3 regions of the Nocardia salmonicida genome follow, and region 1 is predicted to be linked to each of the others. Evidence: riboswitches for the same ligand, from Rfam matches in the RefSeq annotation. Region 1 holds a riboswitch; each other region holds the start of a gene.

What was found. A riboswitch is a leader RNA that binds a small molecule or an ion and turns the genes downstream of it on or off. The one in region 1 is predicted to bind S-adenosylmethionine.
Region 2: it holds a riboswitch for S-adenosylmethionine, as region 1 does, so the genes downstream of both, OHS03_RS26530 (rhodanese-like domain-containing protein) here and OHS03_RS33115 (bifunctional o-acetylhomoserine/o-acetylserine sulfhydrylase) in region 1, are expected to answer to the same signal.
Region 3: it holds a riboswitch for S-adenosylmethionine, as region 1 does, so the genes downstream of both, OHS03_RS30060 (aminotransferase class V-fold PLP-dependent enzyme) here and OHS03_RS33115 (bifunctional o-acetylhomoserine/o-acetylserine sulfhydrylase) in region 1, are expected to answer to the same signal.

Annotation. Positions count from the first base shown of each region.
Region 1 is NZ_CP108014.1:7,102,936-7,109,310, reverse strand. It holds gene OHS03_RS33125 (MFS transporter) at 1-453, opposite strand, end outside; gene OHS03_RS33120 (TetR family transcriptional regulator) at 588-1,310, shown strand; SAM riboswitch class IV at 1,375-1,485, shown strand; gene OHS03_RS33115 (bifunctional o-acetylhomoserine/o-acetylserine sulfhydrylase) at 1,568-2,884, shown strand; gene metX (homoserine O-acetyltransferase MetX) at 2,881-4,026, shown strand; gene OHS03_RS33105 (TetR/AcrR family transcriptional regulator) at 4,030-4,665, opposite strand; gene OHS03_RS33100 (oxygenase MpaB family protein) at 4,806-5,753, shown strand; gene OHS03_RS33095 (DUF3017 domain-containing protein) at 5,755-6,081, opposite strand; gene OHS03_RS33090 (tRNA (cytidine(34)-2'-O)-methyltransferase) at 6,128-6,375, shown strand, end outside.
Region 2 is NZ_CP108014.1:5,656,478-5,662,852, reverse strand. It holds gene OHS03_RS26545 (FAD-dependent oxidoreductase) at 1-1,259, opposite strand, end outside; gene OHS03_RS26540 (RNA-guided endonuclease InsQ/TnpB family protein) at 1,451-2,674, opposite strand; gene OHS03_RS26535 (Rv0361 family membrane protein) at 2,847-3,263, shown strand; SAM riboswitch class IV at 3,309-3,428, shown strand; gene OHS03_RS26530 (rhodanese-like domain-containing protein) at 3,446-3,862, shown strand; gene OHS03_RS26525 (O-succinylhomoserine sulfhydrylase) at 3,873-5,081, shown strand; gene OHS03_RS26520 (STM3941 family protein) at 5,134-5,667, shown strand; gene OHS03_RS26515 (hypothetical protein) at 5,810-6,247, shown strand.
Region 3 is NZ_CP108014.1:6,431,500-6,437,874, forward strand. It holds gene OHS03_RS30050 (Pls/PosA family non-ribosomal peptide synthetase) at 1-2,733, opposite strand, end outside; gene OHS03_RS30055 (MarR family winged helix-turn-helix transcriptional regulator) at 2,890-3,324, opposite strand; SAM riboswitch class IV at 3,564-3,678, shown strand; gene OHS03_RS30060 (aminotransferase class V-fold PLP-dependent enzyme) at 3,719-5,032, shown strand; gene OHS03_RS30065 (hypothetical protein) at 5,213-5,470, opposite strand; gene OHS03_RS30070 (excalibur calcium-binding domain-containing protein) at 5,499-5,741, shown strand; gene OHS03_RS30075 (hypothetical protein) at 5,750-5,989, opposite strand; gene OHS03_RS30080 (Uma2 family endonuclease) at 6,028-6,375, opposite strand, start outside.

The sequences.
Region 1 (6,375 bases):
GAACACCGCGAACGCGCGGGCCCGCTCCTGCACATCGGTGAAGATCACCGACAGCAGCGACAGGGCCGCGGGGGCGAGCAGCGCGGCGAACGCACCCTGCAGTCCTCGGCCGATGAACAACTGCGGGCCGGTCTGCGCGAGCCCCGCCAGCGCCGACGCGGCGGCGAAGCCCACCAGGCCGACCAGGAAGATCCGGCGTCGGCCCAGGTAGTCGGCCATCCGTCCGCCGAGCAACAGCAGCCCGCCGAAGATGAGCGTGTACGCGGTGAGCGCCCACTGTTTGTCGCCGTCGCTGATCCCCAGGTCACGCTGGGCATACGGCAGGGCGATCGTGATCACGGTGGCGTCGAGCACCACCATCAGCTGGGCGGCCGAGAGCACGACCAACGCCCACCACCGCATCGAATTCTGTTGTTGGTCAACATGTTTCGTCAATACTTCGGTGCCGGTCACCAGGACTCCTCGTCGCTCGATTGGCGTGAACCAATCCTGGCACTACGAGACAATTGGCGTCAAGAGAAAAATGTCTGAACGCGCCAATTGGCCTACTTGGACAGATAAAGCCGCCGACGCGGTAGGCTGAGGGAATGCTGGACTCGACCACTCCGATCAGCGCCGACCGGACGACCGAACCGGCTGCCGACGCGCCGCTGGGCCTGCGCGAGCGCAAGAAGCTGCAGACCAAAGCCGCGATCGTGGCGGTCGGGCTCGACCTGTGCGACAGCCAAGGGTTCGACGCGACGACGGTCGAGCAGATCGCCGCGGGCGCCGATGTGTCCCCACGCACCGTCAACCGGTACTTCGCGCTCAAGGAAGACATCGTGCTGGCCCCGATCGACGACTTCGGGGTCTCCGTCGCCGTCGCGCTGCGCTCCCAGCCGAATACCGGCAACGAACTCCAGGCGCTGTGTGGCGCCTACCTGACGGTGGTCCAGGCCGAGGCGGACGCGGACGGCATCCGGTTCATCCGCCAGTTCCTGCAGATGCAGCGCATCATGCGCACCAGCCAGTCGGTCAATGCGCGCGCGCTGGAATACGCGGAGAAGAAGAACGTCGCGGTGTGCACCGAGCTCGCGCAGCGGATGGGCACGTCACCGGAGGACTTCACGGTGAAGTTGGTGGCAGGCATCTGGCAGATGCTGTGCCACCTCTCGGTCGCCGATACCGAACAGGCACTGCTGAGCGGGTCTCCGACGGTAGCCGTTCGGGTCACCCGCGACGCCGTGCTGCGCGCCTACCACGGCTTGCGGCAGGTCTGTGGCGCACCGGTGGACGACACGCCAGGCTTCGGCACACCGTCCGACGAGTGATCTTCGGCGGGAAATGCGGGGGAAGTTTCCGCCCGCGGGAGATCTCCGGTTAACATGACGGCAAGGTCATGAGTACCAGCGCCAAGCCCCGGCTCGCTGGTCGGCAACCCTCCAGCTGCGGTGGGGTGCTCCGGGTGATGACCGGGCTCTCGAAAGTCGAGAGCAAGCGCGCACTGCAGGAGGCCCCCATGTGTTGTTGCCAGTCGATCCGACCCAGTTGACGAGATCCCCCCGGCTGACACCCTTTGGAGCACGACATGACTGACTCTTCCCTGCCCGAGAACTGGTCCTTCGAGACCAAGCAGGTCCACGCGGGCCAGGCCCCCGACGCGACCACCAACGCGCGGGCGCTGCCGATCTACCAGACCACCTCCTACACCTTCCGCGACACCGATCACGCCGCCGCGCTGTTCGGTCTCGCCGAGCCGGGCAACATCTACACCCGGATCATGAACCCCACCCAGGACGCGGTGGAGCAGCGCGTGGCCGCGCTCGAAGGCGGCGTCGCGGCGCTGCTGCTGGCCTCGGGCCAAGCCGCGGAGACCTACGCGATCCTGAACCTGGCGAGCGCGGGCGACCACATCGTGTCCAGCCCGCACCTCTACGGCGGCACCTACAACCTCTTCCATTACTCGCTGCCCAAGCTGGGGATCACGGTCTCGTTCGTCGAGGACCCCGATGATCTCGAGCAGTGGAAGGCCGCGATCCAGCCGAACACCAAGGCGTTCTACGGCGAGACCATCGCCAACCCGAGCAGCGCGGTGTTCGACATCCCCGGTATCGCCGGTGTCGCGCACGCGAACGGCCTTCCGCTGATCGTGGACAACACCGTCGCCACCCCGTACCTGATCCAGCCGCTGGCCCACGGCGCCGACATCGTCGTGCATTCGGCGACGAAGTACCTGGGTGGGCACGGCGCGGCCGTGGCGGGCGTGATCGTCGACGGCGGCACGTTCGACTGGACCGTGCGCGACGCCGACGGCAACGCGCGCTTCCCCGGTTTCACCGAGCCCGACCCCAGCTACCACGGCGCGGTGTTCGCCGATCTGGGCGCGCCCGCGTTCGCGCTGAAGGCGCGCGTGCAGTTGCTGCGCGATCTGGGTGCGGCGGTCTCGCCGTTCAACGCGTTCCTCATCGCGCAGGGCATCGAGACGCTGAGCCTGCGGGTCGAGCGGCACGTCAGCAATGCGGAGGCGGTCGCGAAGTTCGTCGCCGAGCAGCCGGGCGTCGACGCGGTGTTCTACGCGGGCCTCGAGTCCTCGCCCTGGCACGCGCGGGCCAAGGAGCTGGCGCCCAAGGGCGCGGGCGCGATCGTGGCGTTCGAGCTGGCGGGCGGCGTCGACGCGGGCAAGAAGTTCGTGGACGCGCTCAGCCTGCACAGCCATGTAGCTAACATCGGTGATGTGCGTTCACTCGTGATTCACCCGGCGTCGACCACGCACTCGCAGTTGACGCCCGCAGAGCAGCTGGCGGCCGGCGTCACTCCCGGCCTGGTCAGGCTCGCGGTGGGCATCGAGGGAATCGACGACATTCTGGCCGATCTGCGGGCCGGGTTCGCGGCGGCGACGACGTGACCGTGAGCACCGAATCGCCGATCGCCCGACCCGGAACCGGGGTGGCCCTGCTGCCACCGCCGGACGGGCGCGTCGGCGTGGTCGCCATCGGGGATGTGGCGCTGGAGAACGGCGCCGTCGTCCCCGATGTGCGGCTGGCGGTGCAACGCTGGGGCGAGCTCTCGCCCACCCTGGACAATGTGGTGCTCGTCGAACACGCGCTCACCGGCGACTCCCATGTCGTCGGTGGGCCCGACGGGGCGCCCGGCTGGTGGGAGGGCATGGTCGGGCCCGGCGCGCCGATCGACACCGACGAGTGGTGTGTGATCGCGACCAACGTGCTGGGCGGCTGCAAGGGCAGCACCGGCCCGTCCTCGCTCGCCTCCGACGGAAAGCCATGGGGCGCACGGTTTCCCGAGCTGAACATCCGTGACCAGGTGCAGGCCGAAGCGCAGTTGTTCGAGGTGCTCGGGATCGAGCGGCTCGGCGCTGTCGTCGGCGGCTCGATGGGCGGCATGCGGGTGCTCGAGTGGATCATCGGCCTGCCCGAGCGGGTCAGCGCCGCGCTCGTGCTGGCCGTCGGCGCCCGCGCCACCGCCGATCAGATCGGCACCCAGACCACCCAGATGGCCGTCATCACGGCCGATCCCGACTGGCAGGGCGGCGACTATCACGGCACCGGTCGCGCGCCGATGACCGGCATGGGCCTGGCCCGGCGCATCGCGCACCTGACCTACCGCACCGAGGGCGAACTCGACCACCGCTTCACCAACAGGCCCCAGGGCGACGAAGACCCGTGGACCGGTGGGCGCTACGCGGTGCAGAGCTACCTCGAGCACCAGGCCGACAAGCTGGTCCAGCGGTTCGATCCGGCCACCTATGTGCTGCTCAGCGAGGCCATGAACCGCCACGATGTGGGTCGCGGGCGCGGCGGTATCGCTGCCGCGCTGGCATCGACATCGGTGCCGTGCGTGGTCGGCGGGGTCGACTCGGATCGCCTGTATCCCTTGAACACTCAGGCCGAGCTGGCCGAAGGTCTGCCCGGCTGCGCGGGGCTCGAGGTCGTGCACTCACGCGACGGGCACGACGGGTTCCTCACCGAGGCCGCCGCGGTGTCGAAGTTGCTCACCGAGACGATGCGCCTCGCGCGGGAGAACCGCTGACCTTCACGGTCCCGTCAGCAGGGCGACGATCGAGCGGACGTAGGCCTGAAGTCGTTCGCGCGGATACTCTTCCGGCTCGCTGACCCCCAGCCGACCGAGCATTTCAGCGATGGTGAGGGTCGAGTTCGCGAGTAGTCCGGCATCCATGCCCGACCATCGCGGCAGCACGGAGATGCCCATGCGGACAAGCGATTCCGCGCGCTCCAAGATCTCGGCGCGCGAAGCACGAAGCGCCGCACGGTATTCGTCGGGCGCGCTCGCCGGGGTGGCGAGGATCAGCCGCCAGCGGGTCGGATTCGCCAGTGCCACACCGACGAACGCTTCGACGGTTGCCGAGGCGGCAGCCAAGGGGTCGGCGCCGAGCAGGTCTTCGGGCAGCGTGTCGGCGATCTGATCCAGTCCGCGTTCACGTTCGCGTTCCAGCAGCGCTTCGACGAGTTCGGCGCGGGTCTTGAACACCGTGTACAGCACAGGTTTTCCGACGCCCGCCTCCTGCGCGACGGCCTCCATGCTCAGCTCGTGCAGTTCCATCCGGCCCAGAACCGTGAACGCGGCGTCGAGCAGTTGCGCGCGGCGCTGCTCCGGCGGCAGACGCGGCGCATAGCGGCGTCGAGGTCGCTGCTCCTGCGTCGAGGTCACCGCCCACCTGCCTTTCGCTCGCCGACGATACCCGCCGACCCTGTCGGCACAAATCCTACGCAACCGTTGTATTCACGTCGAGTTATTGCTACGGTGGTGTTGTATTCAACAATTCCTCGCACTGCAAAGGGGCATGTGCAATGGCTTTCGATGCGTCGACTCTCCGTCGCGACGACCACGGCTTCTTCGGACCGGATTCCCCCACCTGGAAGGTATGGGCGGCGCCGACCGCGCTGATCGGCTTCCAGCGCGCGGTCACGCTCGAACACTTCGATCCGTTCCTGACCGCCGCGGTCGCCGATTCACACGGAATCTACGACAATCCCGCCACCCGTCTCGACCACACGCTGTCCTACTTCCTGTTGGTCGCGCTGGGTGACGGCCGCACCGCCATCCAGGCCGCCGAGCACCTGATGAAGGTGCACGCGCCGATGACGGGCATCGAACCGATCAGCGGCAAGCGCTACAGCGCCAACAACCCCGACTCCCAGCTGTGGATCCACGTCACCGGGTGGCATTCGGTCCTCAAGGCCTACGAGATGTTCGGACCGGGGCCGCTGAGTCCCGCCGAAGAGGACCGGTACTGGGCCGAGTGCGTGATCGCCGCCGAGCTGCAGACCTGCAAGCCCGCGGATGTGCCGCGCGATCGGGCCGAGGTGCGCGCGTACTTCGAGCGCGTTCGGCCGCAGTTGTGCGTCAGCGAGCGGGCGGTCGAGGCCATGCATTTCCTGCTGTGGCCGTCGGTGCGCAAGGGCATGACCTTCGCGGCCGGTGGTCGGGTGCTGTCGCTGGCGACGATCTCGACGCTGCCCGCCTGGATGCGCGAGCTCGGCCGATTCGACATGCCCCGGGTCGTCGACGCCGCGGTGCGCGTCCCGGGGAAGGCAATCGTCTGGGCCGCCGCGCGTCGCGACAACCGTGGCCTGATCCTGGCCAGCCCGTACGTCGCGAAGATGACCGGACAGATCCTGGCTGCCCATGCCGGCGCCGCACCCCCGCGAACCCGGACGACGATCAGCCCGAGCGATGCTCGCGCGCTCTACGGCAGCAACGGCACCCACAGCCTGTGGGACAGGACCTCCGCCTGAACTAAGAAACGCCGAGGGTGTTGATGGTGGCCGCCAGGAAGACGATGGCGCTGCCGAGCGCGGTCAGCGCGGCCACATCGAACGGACGGCTGCGTACGGCGAGCAAGCCCACCTGCACGGTCGGCAAGCACAGCCGGAACGCGGCGGCCACCAGGGCGGCGCTGCCGAAGATCAGCGCGCCGCGACGCCACCGATCCCAGGCGACGAAGCCGACCGCGATCACGATCAGCGCTGTCACCACGGTCATCGGCAGATGACTGCGCAGGTACTGCTCCCCCGCGCTCAACCGCGCGACCCGGTGCTTGCCGGTCGTCTCCGCCTCGTTCACGAGCCCGATTGTTCCAGATACCGCCTGCGCGCGGACGGGGTGGCGCATGACAGAGTGGTCCGCTGTGCTGCACCTGATCTTTCACGAGCCCGTGATTCCGCCCAATACCGGCAATGCGATCCGGTTGGCCGCGGGGACCGGCTGCGCGCTACACCTGATCGAACCGCTCGGCTTCGACCTCTCGGAGTCCAAGCTGCGACGGGCTGGACTGGACTACCACGACCTCGCGGTGGTAACTGTGCATCCCGACCTGGCGACGGCGTTCGCGGCGATCGAGCCCGGTCGGGTCTTCGC
Region 2 (6,375 bases), 1.4 Mb from region 1:
AACGGGATGCCCTTGCCCTCGAGGAACTCGGTGACGGCGTCGAGCTCGGGCTTCGGCGCGGGGGCGAAGCCCTTGGCGTCGTCGAGCAGGCAGGCGATGGTCTCGTTGGCGTCGCCCTTGGTGTGGCCGATGAGGCCGACCGGGCCGCGCTTGATCCAGCCGGTCACGTAGGTGGCAGGCATGAACCGGGCGTCGCCCTCGGCGGTGTCGTCGGAGATCACGCGGCCTGCCTCGTTGGGCACCGTGCCCGCCTGATCGTCGAACGGCAGCTGGGTGACGTTCTGCGAGAGGTAGCCGACGGCGCGGTACACGGCCTGGATGTCCCAGTCGGTGAAGTTGCCGGTGCCCTTGACGTTGCCGGTGCCGTCGAGCTGGGTGCGTTCGGTCTTCAGGCCGACGACCTTGCCGTCGGCGCCGAGGATCTCCGAGGGCGATTCGAAGAAGTGCAGGAACAGCTTGTGCGGGCGGTCGCCGTGATCGCGGATGGCCCACTGCTCCAAGGTGTTGGCGACCATGTCGACCTGCTTGGAGTTACGGCGCGCGGCTTCGGAGCCCTCGTCGTAGTCGATGTCTTCGGGGTTGACGATGACCTCGATCGTCGGCGAGTGATCCAGTTCGCGCAGCTCGAGGGGCGTGAACTTGGCCTGCGCGGGGCCACGACGACCGAACACGTGGACCTCGATGGCCTTGTTGCCCTTGAGGCCTTCGTAGACGTTCGGCGGGATCTCGGTCGGCAGCAGCTCGTCACCGGTCTTGGCGAGCACGCGCGCGACGTCGAGGGCGACGTTGCCGACACCGAGGACGGCGACCTTCTCGGCCTCGAGGGGCCACGAACGCGGGACATCCGGGTGGCCGTCGTACCAGGACACGAAGTCGGCGGCACCGTAGGAACCGTCGAGGTCGATGCCGGGGATGGCCAGGGCGCGGTCGGCGTTGGCGCCGGTGGAGAAGATGACCGCGTCGTAGAACTGGCGCAGGTCGTCGAGGGTGATGTCGGTGCCGTAGTCGATGTTGCCGAGCAGGCGGACCTGGTCCTTGTCGAGGACCTTGTGCAGGGCGGTGATGATGCCCTTGATGCGCGGGTGGTCGGGGGCGACGCCGTAGCGGATCAGGCCGAAGGGCGCGGGCATGCGCTCGTAGAGGTCGATGCTCACGTCGGCATCGGACTTCATCAACGCGTCGGCGGCGTAGATACCGGCCGGTCCCGCACCCACGATCGCAATGCGAAGTGGGCGAGTCGCTGCACTCTGTTCGGTCATTTCTACGCGCACCCTTTGGTCGAGAACTGATTTGACGGCGTCAACTTAGCTTAGGCTAAGTCGCCGTTTCGGCTTACCGGCAGCTGCCGAGTTGCGGCAGCAGGCCGCAATCACGTGTGATTCTAGCTGCGACGCATATGGCATCCAGGGGCGCGGTGTGGCTGCCCGCACGGTTGTTTTTCCTGTCAGGATTACAGCTTGACATCGTCCTGGCCATGAAGAACCGGGATCCCCACCCTCGCGGGTCGGGTTTTCTGCTTCATCGACGACTGCCCGCCCGGAGGGTTCCGTTGAGGTCTCACACCATCTCCACAGACTGTCACCGCCAGCCCGGCGGCCAAAATATTCTTCGCGGCGTTCACATCCCGATCATGTCGGACACCGCAACCACACACCCATCCACGCACCTCGAGCGGCATCTTGTTCCGCAGGACACCACACGCCGAGCACAGCTTCGACGAGGGATACCAGCGATCTATTGCAACCACTTCGCGGCCGTACCAGTTGGCTTTGTACTCCAGCATCGACCGGAAATTCGACCACGACGCATCCGAGATCGCTCGCGCGAGCGAGTGATCTCGGATCATGTTGCGGACGGTCAAGTCCTCGATCACGAGCGTTTGGTTCTCACGCACGAGCCGAGTAGTGATCTTGTGCAGGTAGTCGCGTCTGCGGTCGGCGATGCGAGCGTGGACGCGAGCGACTTTGCGCCGAGCCTTGGCTCGGTTGGCTGAGCCCTTCTCCTTGCGGGACAAGTTGCGCTGAGCTTTCGCCAATCGGGCACGGTCAGCGCGTTCGTGGCGCGGGTTGGTGATCTTCTCGCCGCTCGACAGGGTGAGCAAATGAGTCAGCCCGGCGTCGATCCCGACCACCTGATCGGTGCGAGGCAGCGATCCCACCGTGGGGTCCTCGCACAGCAAGGACACGAACCAGCGCCCGGCCGCGTCTCGCGACACCGTCACCGAGGAGGGATCGCCGGGCAGCCCGCGCGACCAGACGATATCGAGCGGTTCGCTCATCTTCGCCAAGGTCAGTTTCCCGGTACTCCATCGGAACCCTGACCGGGTGTACTCGGCACTGGGCCTGGACTTCTTACGGGATTTGAAGCGCGGATACCTCGCCCGTTTGGCCCAAAAGCTGGCGAACGCGGCTTGCAGGTGCCGCAACGACTGCTGCAACGGCACCGACGAAACCTCACCTAAGTAGGCGAGGTCTTCGCCGCGTTTCCATTCGGTCAGCATCGCCGACGTGGCGTTGTAGTTGACCCGCTCGCCCCGCTGCCACGCGGCAGTCCGGGCTTCGAGCGCGAGGTTGTATACCTTGCGTACACATCCGAAGGTTCGTTCCAACTCAGCGGCTTGCTCCGGGGTCGGGCGAAACCGGTACTTGAAAGCCCGCTTCACCACCTCGCTCATGCCTCACAAATTAACATGCTTGTTCGTAAACTGACTTTCCGAAAGGAGGAGTAGCGCTGGGCGCGCCAGGCATCAACTTGTCGTGCTCCTGCCGGTCATGGATGACCGCGCTTCCGCGCTACGGCACCCAATGAACGAGGAGCAAACAGGCTCGGATGACCAGCCCGTAGTGGTGGATCAGACCGACAAGCGTTCCATCGTCCCGTTCGTCGCGGCCGCGGTGATCGCGATCATCGTGCTCATCGGCATCGTGGCGGGCGGACTGCTCTCGCCCGCTGAGAAAAATGTCACAGAGGCCGACCGTCTCGCGGCCGCTGTCACCAACTATATCGACGCCCGCTCGCGCAGCGATCTGCGTCCGCCGACCGGTGTGGCCTGCCCCGGCTTCGACGAAGAGTCCTCCGGCCTCGACGAACGGCTGGGTGGCCCGAAATCGGTTGTCACGATCGACGGCAAGGGTTTCGAGAACGCGACCGTGAACGGCGACCGCGCGAAAATCGACGCGACCGTGGTGGTCGACGGCAAACCGGCCACGATCAACTGGAAACTGACCAGCGTCGACGGCGCGTGGCTGGTGTGCACTTTCTGAATCGTTTGACACGGTGACCTGTGCCGAGGCAATCTCAGATCGCAAGGTCATGAGTGCCAGCGTCAAGCCCCGGCTCGCTGGTCGGCAACCCTCCTCCGCGGTGGGGTGCTCCGGGTGACGACCTGGCCGTGTGTTCGGGGACTTCCGGCACGGCAAGAGCGGATTCACGCAGGAGGATCGACATGACTTACGCCGGCGACATCACCCCTGAGAAGGCGTGGGAGCTGCTCACCGAGCACCCCGGCGCCGTCCTGATCGACGTGCGCACCGAAGGCGAGTGGGCGAACATCGGCATCCCCGACACCAGCTCCATCGAACGCCCGGCCCATTTCATCGAATGGGTCGACGGCACCGGCACGCGCAACCCGGAGTTCGGCGTGCAGCTGGAGAAGGCACTCGCCGGTCGCCCCGACGACGCACCGGTGGTGTTCCTGTGTCGCTCCGGCCAGCGTTCCGCGCACGCGGCGAACCTGGCGACGGCGGCGGGCGTGGCACCGTCCTACAACGTGCTCGACGGTTTCGAAGGTGGTCCCGACGCGTTCGGTCAGCGCGGCAGCACCGGTTGGCGCGCCGTCGGCCTGCCGTGGCGTCAGGCATAAGGAGAAAAGCATGATCACCGGTGGTTCGTTCGACAAGCCACTGCCAGAGGGCGTCGGTCCGGGCACGCTCGGCGTGCGCGGTGGCCTGCGCCGTTCCGGTTTCGACGAGACGTCCGAGGCGCTGTATCTGACCTCGGGTTTCGTCTACGAGAACGCCGAAGCCGCCGAAGCCGCGTTCACCGGCGACGTCGAGCACTTCGTCTACTCCCGCTTCGGCAACCCGACCGTGGCGATGTTCGAGGAGCGCATCCGCCTGCTCGACGGCGCCGAAGCGGCCTTCGCGACCGCGTCCGGTATGTCGGCGGTGTTCACCGCGCTCGGCGCGCTGCTGAAGGCGGGCGACCGTCTCGTCGCCGCCCGCAGCCTGTTCGGTTCCTGTTTCGTGGTCTGCAACGAGATCCTCCCGCGCTGGGGCATCGAAACCATCTTCGTCGACGGTGACGACCTCGACCAGTGGGAACAGGCTCTCTCCGTCCCCACCCAGGCCGTCTTCTTCGAGACCCCCGCCAACCCGATGCAGACCCTCGTCGACGTCCGCAAGGTCACCGAGCTCGCCCACGCCGCGGGCGCGAAGGTGGTGCTGGACAACGTCTTCGCCACCCCCCTGCTCCAGCGCGGCTTCGAGCTCGGCGCCGATGTGGTCGTCTACTCCGGCACCAAGCACATCGACGGCCAGGGCCGCGTCCTCGGCGGCGCCATCCTCGGCGCCAAGGACTACATCGACGGCCCCGTCAAAACCCTGATGCGCCACACGGGCCCGGCCTTGAGCCCCTTCAACGCCTGGACCTTGCTCAAAGGCCTGGAAACCATGCCGTTGCGCGTCCGCCACTCCACCGAGTCGGCCCTGCGAGTGGCCGAGTTCCTGGAGACCAAGAACTCGATCGACTGGGTGAAATACCCCTTCCTGGAATCACATCCACAGCACGCCCTCGCCAAGGAACAGATGACCGGCGGCGGCACAGTCGTCACCTTCGCCCTCAACGGCGACGACGGCAAGAAGCGAGCCTTCGAGGTCCTCAACCGCCTCCGCATCATCGACATCTCCAACAACCTCGGCGACGCCAAAACCATGATCACCCACCCCGCCACCACCACCCACCGAGCCATGGGCCCGGAAGGCCGTGCCTCGATCGGCTTGTCCGACGGCGTAGTCCGCATCTCGGTCGGCCTGGAAGACCTCGAGGATCTCCTCGGCGACCTCGACCACGCCCTGAGCTAGCTCCGGGTTCGACGACCAAAGTCGTTCGCTGTCAAGGATTTACACTGCGAGCATGACTGCTGGGGGAGTCGCGCAGCCTGCGACGTTCTACTACCCGTCGATCCCGCGTTCGATGGCGATGATCACGCTTTCGGCCGTGTTCGTCGCGCTCGGCGTTTGGATCGTGTTGTCCGATGATGCACCGTTGGTGCCGCTCATCGCAGGGGTGCTGTGCATACCGCTCGGACTCGGCGCCGGGCTCGTCTTCGTCGGCCGACTGATCTGGCGTCGACCGGAACTGGTATTGACCGACGATGGACTGGACCATCGCCAGTCCGGTCGGTTCGCCTGGGACGAAGTGGCTTACGCGCGCGTATTCGTCCAGCGAACCTCGGCCCTGTCCAAGGTGCGCTACGTCCAGCTCGGCCTCCACGACCCGGAGGCATACTTCGCGCGAAGTTCCCGGCGAATTCGGCTGCTGGCCAAGCTGAATCAGAAGCTCGGTTACGGCGCAGTGAACCTGCCGGAATCGATGCTGGGCGCGTCAGCGGAACAGGTACTGACCGCAATGCGCCACTATCGACCGACCCTGATCATCCTCCCGTAGCTACGGGCACAACCGATTTCTACGAAGTGAAACTGGACGGTGAGGACTGATGGGTAACAATTCGCGACCGCCTACTCGGCTCAGAAGGGCACTGTGGTCGGCAATCTCACTTGCCGCGACATCGATGATCGCGACCGGGTGCATGACGGCGGACAGCGACTCGCAGCAGTGCGAAGTGACGACGGCGAAGCTGGAAACCGAAGAGTCCGAGCGCGAGACCAGGGCAGCGATCGAAAAGGCTGACTCGTTGCCCGCGGGCTATTGCCTGTACAACGTGAGCATCAACAAGAACGACGAGAAGGGCGTCCTGGGTGTGAACATCTACCTCTCGGTCGCCGACTCCAAAGGCAAGCTGGATGACCTGCGACCTGCGGCGACCGCGATTGCGCACGTGGTCAAGACGATGCCCTACGATTTTCCGGTCGCCGACCTGTATGTGTCGAACCTGACGCCCGAGAACAGCTCGAAAAACTATGCGGGAATCCTCGCCGAGGAATTCTACAAGCGGCCATGGGACGGCTCGCCGTCACACGAAGCAGAGTTGGCATCGTGGGTCCCATGGCATGCGATCCCGCAATAGCGCGCACCTGAGCGTAGAACTAGCCCACGAAACCTGGCCGAAAGCGGACGCGTTCGGCCAGGGTGTTTCCGGCCGGGCGGGACTTTCGGGGCGCCAGAGTGCTCAGCCCGGGTGCGCAGGCGCGGGGC
Region 3 (6,375 bases), 670 kb from region 1:
GGGGTGGTAGCCCTCGCGCAAACCGATGCTGAGCAGGCGCACCGCGATCACGGTGGCCACGGCGTAGACGCCGAGACTGAGCAGCGTGGCGAGCGGCAGGATGGCGAAACCGCGCAGGGCGGCGGCGCTGATGGTGGTCTCCTCGCGGACCCACCAGGCGATGAAGGTGCCGCCGACGGCGAGGCCGAATACGGGCATCGCGGCCAGCACCATCGACGACAGACCGAACACGACCAGCCAGTGCCTGGCGCGTTCGGGGGAGTGGTCGGGCCAGCGGCGCGGCGCCTTGCCGGTCTTGGTGGCGGGTGAGCCCGCCCATTCCTGTTCGCCCTTGACCTTGCCCGATACCGCGGAGCCGGGCGCGATCTCGGCCTTCTTGCCGATCTTGCTGCCGGGCAACAGGATCGAGCGGGCGCCGATCACCGCGCCGTCGCCGATGGTGATGGCGCCGATGTGCACGATGTCGCCGTCGACCCAGTAGCCGGACAGATCCACTTCGGGTTCCACGCTGGCGCCGTCGCCGAGTTCGAGCATGCCGGTGACCGGGGGCAGGCTGTGCAGGTCGACGCCCTTGCCGATCTTGGCGCCGAGTGCCCGCGCGAACGGGACCATCAGCGGTGCGCCGGAGAGACTTTCGGCGCCACTGGCTTCGGACAGCCGGACAGCGGCCCACAGCCGTAGGTGCACGGACGACCCGCGGGGGTAGGACCCGGGACGCAGCCCGGCGAGCAGGATTCTCGCACCGGCCACGCAGATCGTCATCCGGCCGATCGGCGAGATGAACAGCACGAATGCCAGCAGGATCCACCACCACGACAGGCGCGGCAGCCACGGCAGCGAACCCGACCAGCCTGCGATGCCGGAGACCACGGTCAGCCAGGTGACCCACTGCAACCCGGTGAGGGTGGTCAGCGGAATCGTGGCCAGTACCTGGGTGATCTGCGCGCGCAGCGGTGTCGGTTCGACGACGCGCACGTCGACGGCCGCGACCGGTGCGCTGCCGTCGAGGAGTTCGACCAGCGAGCCGAGGCGCGGGTGGTCGTAGAGATCGGCGACGGTGACGTGCGGGTACCGCTCACGCAACGCGCCGACGAGCTGTGCCGCCGAGAGCGAGCCGCCGCCCAGATCGAAGAATTCCGCATCGAGGTCGGTGGCCTCGGCGCCCAGGATCGCGTCCCACAGACCCGCCACCCACGCCGCCGTGCCCGACAGTCCTGTCTCGGCGGGTTCGTCGGTGCTCGGCAGCGGCCACGGCAGTGCGTCGCGGTCGACCTTGCCGGAGGTGCGCGTAGGCAGATCGGCGACGATCGCCAGGCGCGGCACCAGCGGCGCCGGAAGTTGTTCGGCCAGAATCTCTCTGGCCTTCTTCACGTCGAAGTCGGGACCAGGTCCAGTGAGGTAGCCGACGAGGATCTTGTTGCCCGCCTTGGTGGTTCGGATCGCGGCAGCGGCACCGCTGACACCGGGCAGGTGCTGTAGCGCATTGTCGAGCTCGCCGAGTTCGATGCGACGCCCGCCGATCTTGATCTGGTCGTCGGCGCGGCCGAGGAAGATCAGGCCCTGGTAGTCGTTGCGCACCAAATCGCCACTGCGATAAGCGCGTTCCCAGCCGAGCGAGGGCAGCGGGGCGTATTTCTCGGCGTCCTTGGCAGGATCGAGATAGCGGGCGAGGCCGACGCCGCCGATCACGAGTTCGCCGGTTTCGCCTTCGGCCACCGGGTTGCCCTGGGGGTCGACGACGGTCAGATCCCAGCCGTCGAGGGGCAGGCCGATGCGAACGGGCATCTCGCCGGAGAGCAGCGCGGCGCAGGCGACGACGGTTGCCTCGGTGGGGCCGTAGGTGTTCCACACTTCGCGGTCGGCGCCGGCGAGCCGTTCGGCCAGTTCCGGGGGCACCGCTTCGCCGCCGAAGATCAACAGCCGCACCGATTCCAGCGCTTCGGCGGGCCAGGTCGCGGCCAGGGTGGGCACCGTGGAGACGATGCTGATCTCGCGGCGCATCAACCACGGGCCGAGGTCGGCGCCGGTGCGCACCAGGTCGCGCGGAGCGGGGACGAGGCAGGCGCCGTTGCGCCAGGCCAGCCACATTTCCTCGCAGGAGGCGTCGAAGGCCACCGAGAGTCCGGCCAGCACGCGGTCGCCGGGACCGATCGGGGCCTTCCGCAGGAACAGGCGGGCTTCGGCGTCGACGAAGGCGGCGGCGTTGCGATGGGTGACCGCCACACCTTTGGGGGTGCCGGTGGAGCCGGAGGTGAAGATGATCCACGCGTCATCGGCGGGGGTGGGCAGGGTGTTCCAGTCGTGTTCGCCCGTAGCCGTGGTGGCCGACTCGATGCCGTCGCCGGTGGCGATCGCGCTCACCCTGGCCTCGCCGAAGACGAGCTTGGCTCGCTCCTGCGGGTCGTCGGCGTCGACGGGCACGTAGGCGGCGCCGCAGTAGAGCACGGCCAGAATCGTCACGTAGAGCGCGGCGGTGCCCGACGGCATCCGTACGCCGACCCGGTCGCCCGGCCGCACGCCCGCCTCGGTGAGTTCGGCCATCCTGGCCTCGATCGCGGCGATCAATTCCATGTAGCTGAGCACGACGGTGCCGTCGTCGACGGCCGGTGCGTCAGGGTGTGCGAGGGCGGTGCTGGTCAGGATGTCGACCAGGGTCCGTGGCGGTGCGGCGAGATCGGCGCGCAGCAGCGGGTCGCGAAGAACCGCCGCTACCTCAGTGTGTGGCTCGAGCATCGTGCTCAGTCCACCTCTCATCGGTTGACCCCCATCGGTGGTGTCTGTTGTTTCATGAGCGGGTTACCGGAGGGCAAACAGGATGGTCACCAGATGCCAACGGTACTCGGTGCGGGTGTTGCCGGACGGCAGCGAAGCGCGTGCCGTCGGCGCTGTTCACGACGGCGATTCCGGCATCTCGCCGAGGGCGGTGACCGCCAGCCGGTGCAGCGTCCGCTGTTCTTCTTCGTCCAGGCGTCCCAGCACGCGGGCGGTGGCCTCGGCGATCAGCTTGTCGGTGCGTTTGCACTGCTTGCGCCCCGCCTCGGTGATCCGCAGCCGGTACTTGCGGCGATCCTTGCCGTCGCGGGTGCGTTCGACCAGTTCGGCGCGTTCCAGCGCGTCGATCAGGCGCACGACTTCACTGCGGTCGATACCGAGCGCGTCGCCCACTTTCTTCTGCGTCAGGTCGGCGTTCTCGGCGATGAAGGTGAGCACCCAGTGATCGCGCAACGGGACGTCGATCTCGGCGTGCAGGGCCTTGGTGAGCCGTCCGAGCGCGTACACCGGGTAGCGCGGCAGGCCGCGGACGGAGTTCGTGTTCGTGGACATGAGTGGGAACTCTAGCAAATGGTGGAGGTGCCCAATCATTCGGTTCCTCCATCATGGGGTGTGTAGATGGTTGAGAATTGGGTGTGAGCAGGCAACTCGGGGGCAATCCCGCGCATTCGCGTCGGAGACCGGGTCGGCGTGTCGAACCGGGCGAGGTCGTGTGCGGTCGGCGGCGACTCGGAGCGCGGTCGGCGAAAGGTGGTTGACAGGTCCGGCGGTCGTCTGTCACTCTCGTTTCAGGTCACGAGTACCAGCGTTCAGCCCCGGCTTGCTGGTCGGCAACCCTCCTCCGCGGTGGGGTGCTCCGGGTGACGACCAGGCTGACGTCCGAATTGGGCGCGGCAAGCGCGGGCCACCTCTCTGGAGCGGGTCCCTGAGCCGACGGGATTTCGTCATGACTGCTGTAATCGACCCCACCTGTGCCATCGCCGCCGTTTCCGGTGCCGACCTGCAGGTTCCGCTCGTTCAAGGCGGCACCAGCTCCTACGCCAACTTCGACTACGCCGCGAGTGCGCCGGCATTGAAGCAGGTCACCGACCGGATTTCGCAGTTGCTGCCGTACTACGCCAGCGTGCACCGGGGTGCGGGCTACGCCTCGCGGATCTCGACCGAGTGCTACGAGGCTTCCCGTGGCGCGGTCGCCCGGTTCCTCGACGCCGACGACGACCAGGTCGTCGTGTTCACCCGCAACACCACCGATTCGCTGAACCTGCTGGCCGGATGCGTGCCCGGGGAGACCGTGGTGCTCGATATCGAGCACCACGCCAACTTCCTGCCGTGGACCGCGCACGGTCGCCGGGTGGTACGGGCCGCCGCCACCGTCGAGGAGACGATTCAGCGAGTCGTCGCCGAGCTGTGCAGCAAGCCCGCCGCGCTGCTCGCGGTGACCGGGGCATCCAATGTCACCGGTGAGGTACTGCCGCTGGAGCGCCTCGCGACCATCGCCCACCTGTGCGGTGCGCGCATCCTCGTCGATGCCGCGCAGCTGGCTCCACATCGACGGATCTCCTTGCGCGAGAGCGGGATCGACTATCTCGCGTTCTCCGGGCACAAGCTGTACGCCCCGTTCGGTTCGGGCGTGCTCGTCGGCCGACGCGACTGGCTGGACCAGGGTGAGCCCTACCTGGCGGGCGGCGGTGCGGTGCGCAATGTCGGTGTGTCGGAGGTCGAATGGGCTTGCGCGCCGCAGCGGCACGAGGCCGGTTCGCCGAATGTGTTGGGCGCGGCCGCTATCGCCGCCGCGTGCGACGCACTCGCCGCGATCGACTCCACTGAACTCGTTGCCCACGAACGCTTTCTGGCGGACCGTCTTCGTGACGGTTTGTCCGCGATCGCAGGCGTCGACCTGGTCACCATCTGGTCCGACAGCCCCGACTGTGTCGGCATCGTCGCCTTCACCGTCGCCGACCACGCCCCCGGTAAGGTCGCCTCCTACCTCTCCGCAGAACACGCCATCGGCGTACGCGACGGCCGTTTCTGCGCCCACCCGCTGCTCACCAGCCTCGGCCTCGACGCGGCCCTCCGTGCCAGCATCGGCCTCGGAACCACCGCCGCCGACGTCGACCGCCTGATCGGCGCGGTCGCTACCTTGGTCACCAACGGGCCCACCTGGGAATACGCCGCCACCGACGGCCACTGGAACCCCACCCCCGAAACCCGCCCCCTCACCGCTTCCCTCGACGGCGCGGCCCCCTGCCTGATCGGCTGAATCGCAGGCAGGGCTAGACCACCCCGAATGTCGGCCGCTGAGAGCTGTTCTCGGCGGCCGATACCCTCCGAAAAATTGCAGGTTTGATGTGTTCCCAGCTGGGTAACGCATGTCGAACCGGTCGCGATGAAGCCCCCGAGATCGCCCGATAATCGAAGGGGACACAGTGACTCGACCGATTCAGCCGCCCGATCCGTGGGCGCGTCCGCCCAGGCAGTCCGAGAAGAAGCGGCGTTGGCCGTTGGTGGCGGGAATCGGAGTTGTCGGCGTACTCGGTCTTTCGGTGGTCGCCGGTCTCAACGACGGCGAGCCGACCGCACGGACATCCCCGACCTCCACCACTCGCGTAGTCGAATCATCAACGACGACAAAGGCTTCGACAACTACCCCGGCACCGACCACCATCGCGTCGAGCGCGCTGACACTCGCGCCGACCACGACGGTTGATCTACCAGTGGCTCCTGCTGTGCCGACTACGACTGTCGCGGCACCTCCGCCGCCTGTCGTTGTCCCTGCGCCGACTACAACAGTCGACATCCCCGCGCCGCGAATCGCGGCGGTACCGGAGCCGGAAGCGCCCGCGCCTGCCAGCGCCTATTACAAGAACTGTGCCGCCGCCAAAGCCGCAGGCGCGGCCCCGCTCCACACGGGCGACCCCGGCTATCGCTCCGGTTTGGATCGAGACGGCGATGGCGTGGCCTGCGAATAGGCGCCCCGTCACGTATTTATCGAGTGGATCACGTCATCGACGCGGACGTGTCGGGAGATCTCATCCGAGAAGGTGAACGAGAGTTCGCCTCTCGGGGAGCGATGGATTTCGAACGCTCGAAGGACTCCTCGAGCGATGACCTCGCCCGCCCGCCGGAGCTCGACAGCGCTGCCGACGTCGAAATTGCCGATCGCGTGGCCGACGACAAACGGGTCCGGTCTGAAGCTGACCGGGAAGATGCCGGTCACCCGAAACTCACTCATGAAGACAAGTTTCCGATCAGGTATCAGTCGAGATCCGCATCGAGGGCGTCCCAGGTGATAGTGACGTCGAGCGGATCGGTGATCGCGATCGCGGTGGGGCTGTGGGATCGGAAGCGGGTTTCGGTGGAGACGTAGACGGCTGCGGTGTTGAGACGGAGGATTTCGATGGACTTCACGCGGCCGTCGTTGTTCTCCATGCGGACGATCCAGTACTGCTCGATTCCCAGGCGGGCGTATTCGGCTCGCTTGTCCACGCAATCGGCGGTAACCGTCGCCGGTGATACCACTTCGACGACCAGCAGGGTGTCTCCTGCTGTCGGCTTGGTTTTCCACTTGTCGCGGTGGTCTTCGACGCAGCGGTACACAATGGC